DNA from 3 places in the Leuconostoc garlicum genome. Region 3 is predicted to be linked to each of the others. Evidence: riboswitches for the same ligand, from Rfam matches in the RefSeq annotation. Region 3 holds a riboswitch; each other region holds the start of a gene.
What was found. Region 3 has a riboswitch for thiamine pyrophosphate ahead of A9176_RS06855 (hypothetical protein). Riboswitches for the same ligand answer to the same signal wherever they lie in the genome.
Positions count from the first base shown of each region.

Region 1: linked by a shared signal. The riboswitch ahead of A9176_RS04120 (ECF transporter S component) and the one ahead of A9176_RS06855 (hypothetical protein) in region 3 are both predicted to bind thiamine pyrophosphate.
Region 2: linked by a shared signal. The riboswitch ahead of A9176_RS08865 (energy coupling factor transporter S component ThiW) and the one ahead of A9176_RS06855 (hypothetical protein) in region 3 are both predicted to bind thiamine pyrophosphate.

Region 1 covers NZ_CP016329.1:790,990-793,313, reverse strand. Annotated here, with positions in the region: gene A9176_RS04125 (dihydrolipoyl dehydrogenase family protein) at 1-983, opposite strand, end outside; TPP riboswitch at 1,111-1,200, shown strand; gene A9176_RS04120 (ECF transporter S component) at 1,341-1,922, shown strand; gene A9176_RS04115 (ABC transporter ATP-binding protein) at 1,915-2,324, shown strand, end outside.
Region 2 covers NZ_CP016329.1:251,915-254,238, reverse strand. Annotated here, with positions in the region: gene A9176_RS01255 (NAD(P)H-binding protein) at 1-305, opposite strand, end outside; gene A9176_RS01250 (hypothetical protein) at 519-1,028, shown strand; TPP riboswitch at 1,082-1,171, shown strand; gene A9176_RS08865 (energy coupling factor transporter S component ThiW) at 1,289-1,597, shown strand; gene A9176_RS08860 (energy coupling factor transporter S component ThiW) at 1,560-1,814, shown strand; gene thiM (hydroxyethylthiazole kinase) at 1,836-2,324, shown strand, end outside.
Region 3 covers NZ_CP016329.1:1,347,215-1,349,538, forward strand. Annotated here, with positions in the region: gene A9176_RS06850 (cryptochrome/photolyase family protein) at 1-725, shown strand, start outside; TPP riboswitch at 853-941, shown strand; gene A9176_RS06855 (hypothetical protein) at 1,046-1,747, shown strand; gene A9176_RS06860 (NUDIX domain-containing protein) at 1,868-2,324, shown strand, end outside.

The DNA of each region.
Region 1 (2,324 bases), 560 kb from region 3:
GCAATGGCTTGCGCTACGTACCGGCCTTCATGGTTCCCAGTTGGTACTAACTTAGGGACTGGTGAACCGCCGACATCCCCAATGGCATAGATATGTGGGTTTGACGTACGCAAATGATCATCAACCGGAATTTCCGTCGTATCCCAGACCACACCGGCATTTTCAAGTTGTAATTGATCTGCATTGGCCACCCGACCAGCCGTTACAAAAACACGACCTGTCTCAAATTGTGTCCCATCGGTCAATGTCACTAGTAGACGTTCAGTTGGCATTTTCTCAATTTGTTGGACCGTTGCATTAAAGTACCAGGAAATGCCCGTTTCTTGCATGTCCGTGATCAATTGACGGACTAACGTTTGATCAAACGCCCGCAGTGCTGTCGGTCCGGCGGTCACAATCCGTGTGTGGGCGCCAGCAGCCTGCGTAATGTTGGCAAACTCCATTCCAATATACCCAGCGCCAATAAACGTGACGTCATCTGGCATCATTGGCAAGTTCAAAAAGGCTTCTGAATCTTGCGTCAATTCTGCCCCAGGAAACGTTAATGTTTTTGGGCGCTGTCCAGTAGCAATAACCCAATCAAGCGCTTTAATACGGTCACCTGTGTCACCAACTGTGACCGTATCGGCATTCACAAAAGCTACCCGACCATAAAAACGGGTAATGTCTGCCGTATCAAGTCCGCGTATTTTACGGGGTTCAACAGCATCAACATAACGCTGTTTGTGCGCCATCAAAGCTGACCAATCAATCGTTGACAAGCCTCGCAAGCCAAGATTTTGCAGGGCTGATTGCCGATGAATCCCTTCAACAGCCGCCAGCAAGATTTTCTTTGGATCGCAGCCGTAATTAGGGCACGTCCCACCCCATAAATAATCTTCTAAAATGACGACATTTTTGCCTAAAGCGCGCGCAGCATACGCCGCTGCAAGACCAGCTGGTCCGGCGCCAATGACCCCAACTTCAAATTCATATTCTGTCATGATTCACCTCGTTGCTCATATTATACCAGTATTTCTCAAACAAGATATGACATGACGGCATCCGCACGCTCATGAAAGTGTTTGCATAAACGATTGACTTATGTTAAATTTAACGTGTAGTTGAATATTTAACAATCTGGGGTGCCATTTGGCTGAGAAACACCCATTGAACCTGATCTGGTTAGTACCAGCGAAGGGAGCATTGCGCTTTAGTGTGTCTTTAAGTAAACGCATGGTTCATAAAAAGCCAGGCGTTTTTTTGTTGGCCAAAATTTGGCCGTTATCCGACACATCAAAACTGCACCATGCCAGACATAAGATACAAAACTACAAAAATTTTATGGAGGCATATTCATTATGCAAACGATTTCAAATTCTAAACGGCCACACTGGGCGTTACGCGATGTGTTACTGCTGGCTTTTGTCGCAGTCTTCATCGGCTTTATTTTCTGGATACTTGGTCCCGTCTATAATATCCTTGCGGCTGCTTTGACACCGTTAGGGTTGGCCCCCTTTGCCAATGATCTGTTGATTGGTGGCTGGATGATGGCAGCACCTTTGGCGAGTGTGTTAATCCGTCAGGCCGGTGCGGGTGTATTGGGTGAATTATTTGCGGCTACCGTTGAAATGTTAATTGGTGGCCAATGGGGCGTGTCCACACTACTTTCAGGCCTTGTTCAAGGTGTTGGTAGTGAAGCTGGTTTTGCGCTTCTCGGTTATAAAGATTGGCATTGGCGCGGTATTTTCGCTTCTGCCGTTACCGGCACCATTGTGACTTTCATTTGGTCACTCTTCCGTGACGGTTATGCCTCATACCATATTGGCCTACTTGTAGCCTTGTTCTTGACACGTTTTGTGTCACTCCTCTTCTTTGGTGGTGTCTTAGTCGTTGCCATCCAAAAACTGATTGAAAAAGCTGGTGTCTTACGTCGTGACTAATCTCGTTGTCCAACAAGTTAATTTTGCCTACGCTGATGTACCGGTTCTTAAGGACGTGTCGTTAACGTTACAACCTGGTAGCTTGAATTTACTTGTCGGCCCAAGTGGTAGTGGTAAATCAACCCTGCTTAAACTCCTGGCCGGTCTTTATCCAACCTTTAGTGGCGGTGAATTGACGGGCACATTGATTTTGGACGGCTATGCTGTACATGATATTGTGCCTTTTCAGCGGGTAGCACATATTGGTTATCTCTTCCAAAATCCCACCCGCCAATTTGTCATGAAGACACCGTTTGAAGAACTGCGTTTTAGCCTAGAAAATCTCCAGGTTGCACCTGAAGACATCACGCCACGCATCGAAGATGCCCTGACCCGCGTGGGCATGCGTGACTTCATGTGGCA
Region 2 (2,324 bases), 570 kb from region 3:
TCATTATGGACACCGATTGTGGCCACCCAAATCAAACGCTGCACACCGGCAGTGTGCATGGCATTAACCACACTATTTGCAGCTGATTTTTGGCGGCCTTCAGCACCAATATTGGCATAAACGATGTCCACATCCTTCATCGCTGTGACGAGGGCATCTTCGTTAACGGCATCTAAGGCTCGAATGCCATGATCCGGCCGTGCGTGAAGTGAGGTTAAGATCGTTTCGGTATTGGTATGGGCAAGCATCGGCACCACAAGTTTTGCGATTTGGCCATTGGCCCCTAAAATTAGTAGTTTTGTCATGATTTTATTTTAGCATGAAACGTCCAGAAGGGGTACAATGGTTATTAGTAATGGCAGCATGACAGTGTGCTATTTGATCGACAATACTGGATACCCGTCTCCTGGCAGCAGACGGGTGGGTGCAACTGATCATTGTTGAAAAGATGGGGGTCAACTAGCACGAACTGATCATGCCACCACGAACCGAAAAAGTTATTTAAAGGAGCCATACTCATGGAAATTAATTTAGTTCTAGCACCTGAACAATCGCCAGCTACATTATTAGAGATGCAGGCTGCGCATCCTCAAAATTTCTTTTATTTGGGGAAAGTGTCGCAACTATCCGGCACGAATCTTTTGATTGTCGGCGAGCCAGCATTAGTTCAGCAATTTAAGCGACCAATGCCTTTTAACAGTCGCGTCATTAATGGAGAATTGCACGGTAATTTTATCCATCAAATTGCGTTCCAAAGTAAGGAACATAACGATGAATTGATTGGTCAATTGGTGTCAGCCAATGCCATTTTGGCACAAAGTGCGGATGGTAAGTCTGAGTATATGTTATGGACTTTTTGGCCAAATCAAGAAGCACTTGTTGAATTTTTGGAAAGTGATATTTATAAGCAAATGCAACGGTTGATGCGCAATGCTTATACGACGACTTACGCCCATGTGCTGTCAGAAGATCATCTCTCATTGATGCATAAAAAAGATGATGACAACAATCAAACGCAAAGCGTTTAAAACCGTTGCTTGCAATCCCTAAATTTCTACGCTAAAATGATGTCATAACTAAATAACACGATCTGGGGTGCCAAGTTGGCTGAGAAATACCCATTGAACCTGATCGCGGTAATGCGCGCGAAGGGAGATTCATTGATGAAGACTAATAAGTGGGTTAAACCATACTTTTTATGACCGTCACCTGTTTTTCCTGTGCGAAAAAAGGTGACGGTTTTTTATTTTTCTCGGTTAGCAACCCCAGTTCAGTAGAGGAGACGATTGTGGCAACAACGACAACAGCAGGGCTTGGTTCTCGGCGAACCGTACGAAAAATGGCGTTAGCAGGCGTGCTAACAGCCTTATCATTTGCGACATCTAGTGTCGTGGTGCTCCCCAATATGGCGCCGTTTCAACATTTTTTTAATGTCATCACAGCGGTGTTGTTAGGCCCTTGGTATGCGATTGCCGTGGCGTTTTTGACCGGCAGCTTGCGGATGATTTTAGCAGGACGTCCGATTTTGGCAATTGTGGGGGGCGGTGATTGGTGCGGGCTTGGCCGGTTTTTTATATCGCTGGACTGGCAAGTATAGCGCGGCGGTGATTGGTGAAGTAATTGGGACTGGGGTGATTTCAGCGATAGTTGCCGTACCACTGATGAATGTGCTATACCATGCTCATGTGCCAAGCCTTTTCTTCTATATCCCTTTCTTTATGCCGGCCGCAACCTTCGGGGCTGTGTTAGGCTACTTATTCTTAAAAGTGACCCAAAAAACTGGTTTGTTGGGTCGTTTAATGGATCGTTTCTAAACAAAATGAACGAGGTTAATCATGGATTTAAAAACTTTAAAAACAACATCGCCTTTAGTATTTAACTATGCTAACTATGTAACACCCCAATTTGTGGCCAACGTTGTCAATGTGGTTGGTGGCTCACCAATTATGGCCCGCGAAATTGCTGAATTTCCAGATTTAGTGGGCGTCAGTGATGCCGTGGTGATCAATACAGGCACTTGGCGTCGGGCGGAATTACTGGAAACCATTAAATTAGCGCAATTGGCTAATCAAGCTAAAAAAGTTGTGGTCTTGGATCCAGTGGCGGTTGGGATACCATCGCGTAGTGTGCCTGTTAAAGCGGTGATGGCAGATGCCAAAATTGATATTATTCGCGGTAATGCAGCAGAAATTGCCTGGTTTGCTGGGATTGATTTTGCCAGTCATGGCATTGATGCTACTGGTGAGGGGGATTTGCTTATGATTGCACAGCAGGCTGCCAAGAAAACTGGTGCTATTATTGCGATGAGTGGCGCCACGGATGTG
Region 3 (2,324 bases):
ATGCTACCAGCCATTTATCGCGATATTTAAGGACCGGTGAAATTTCAATTCGGACAGTTTTTGATGCTGTCAGTCAGGAACCGGAAAGTGACGGTCGTACGACCTTCATCAAAGAGCTGTGTTGGCGTGATTATTACAATATGATTTATGCCATGTATCCAGATCAGCAAGAAAAAGCAATCAAAACATCATTTCAAAATGTTGTTTGGCAAAATAATGAGGATCATTTTAAAGCATGGCGGACAGGGCGCACTGGTTTTCCAATTGTCGATGCTGCCATGCGTCAACTCAATGAAACGGGTTGGATGCACAACCGCTTGAGAATGGTTGTTGCTTCTTTTTTAACCAAAGATCTATTAATTGATTGGCGGTGGGGTGAGAAGTATTTTCGAGAAAAATTAGTTGATTATGATCCAGCAAGTAATATTGGTGGTTGGCAGTGGGCTGCGTCGACAGGTACAGATAGTGTGCCGTATTTTAGAGTATTTAATCCGACAATACAGTCAGAAAAATTTGATCCTAATGGCACGTTTATCAAGCAATATGTTCCGGAATTGAAATCTATCAAGGGTAAAAAAATACATCAGCCTAATCAGTTAACTGATGCGGAACAAAAAGCTTATGGTGTGAAATTAAATGATGATTACCCTCAGCCAATTGTGGATCATAAAGCTGCGCGATTAAGAGCGATCGCGATGTATGGGCAAAGTAAAGATAATTTTTAAAAGGGTTTTGTGAAAAGAATCCAATAACTTGGCTTGTATGATACATTTTCGCCTTTAGCTGATGAATCAATTGCATATCATTAAAATTTATTACTGTTTTAATGAATACGTGTGTTATAATTTTTATGTAAGATATCTGGGGTGCCTTGAGCTGAGATCATACCCATTGAACCTGAAGCAGTTAAGACTGACGCAGGAAGATATTATATTAGCCACATCAATATCATGATGTTGTGTTTTACGATGCTTTTTGGCGACCCCAGCTCAATTTCAGTGAGCTGGGGTTTTTAGATATTTTATAAAAAAGAATAGAGAATATCATGAAATTTAGCGAATTAGCACACGAAAAGTCAGCTTCCCTTTGGCTGTCAAGCGAGAATCATCCTTTTATTAAGGGCATTGAAGATGGGACGTTACCTTTGTCTGCCTTTAAGGCATATCTGATACAGGATAATAATTACTATGTCAAAAATTATTTAGCAATTTACGATAAAATTTTGGCGACAAGTCAGGATTCACAAGTTATTGGTGCTTTAAAATCAGGTATTCAGGCAATTACAGCTTATGATGTTGACCAGCAAAATGGGATATATCAAGGTCTTAATATGACTGAAGACGAGATTCAACAGGCTGAAATTTTACTAACAACTTATCAGTATACTTGCCACATGCACCATGCCTTTGATAGTTATGGGGAAGTGCATGCATTAGCAGCGTTACTACCATGCCCATGGTTATATCTAGAGATTTTCCAAGAAATGTTAGCAAGAAAAGATTACTTAAAAGGCACACAACAAATTTATATTGATTTTGTTAATTCGTACGCTGATGAGACATTTCAAGCTTACGGTCATGAGATGATTCAATTATTAGATGAATTAGTGACTAAACATCAAGATGAACTTGATATGGATTTGTTGTTGCAACAATTTATGTATAGTAGTGCAGAAGAATTACGTTTCTGGCAAATGACATTATTGCCAGAAAAATGGGACAGCTACACTACTGCGCAATCCAAATAAATTGAAATTTGCCCAGGTTTTTTTGTGATCCCCGAATATCATTATTTTCATAATTAATATGTCGTAGTGCTATAATGAAAAGTGATTTGTTGCACAAAATTTTGATTAAGGGGTTACATCATGAATAAGAATTATATTGCGCGAATGCGGGAGAAAGTTGGTCATGAGGGCATGATTTTTGTTTCTGCGTTTGGAGTTTTATGGAATGACGCTCACGATGCTATTTTGTTGGAAAAACGTTGGGATTCAGATGCTGGCTGGGGATTTCCTGGTGGATATCTTGAATATGGCGATTCTCCAATGCAAGCGGTTGTACGGGAATTTAAAGAAGAAACGAATATTGACGTTAGCGTAACCAGAGTCTTGGGTATCGCCACAAATGTGACGGACAAAAATTCTTGGGGTGATGCACAAGAGACTATTGGTATTGGTTTTGAAGTTGAACAGGTTGGTGGATTTTTGCAAAAAGATGGCACAGAGACATTGGATTTGCAATTTGTACCCATTCATCCGGAACCAAAAATGTTTGTGCCTCAAGCGCAACAAACTCTGCATCGGATTATCACTGAAAATGAAG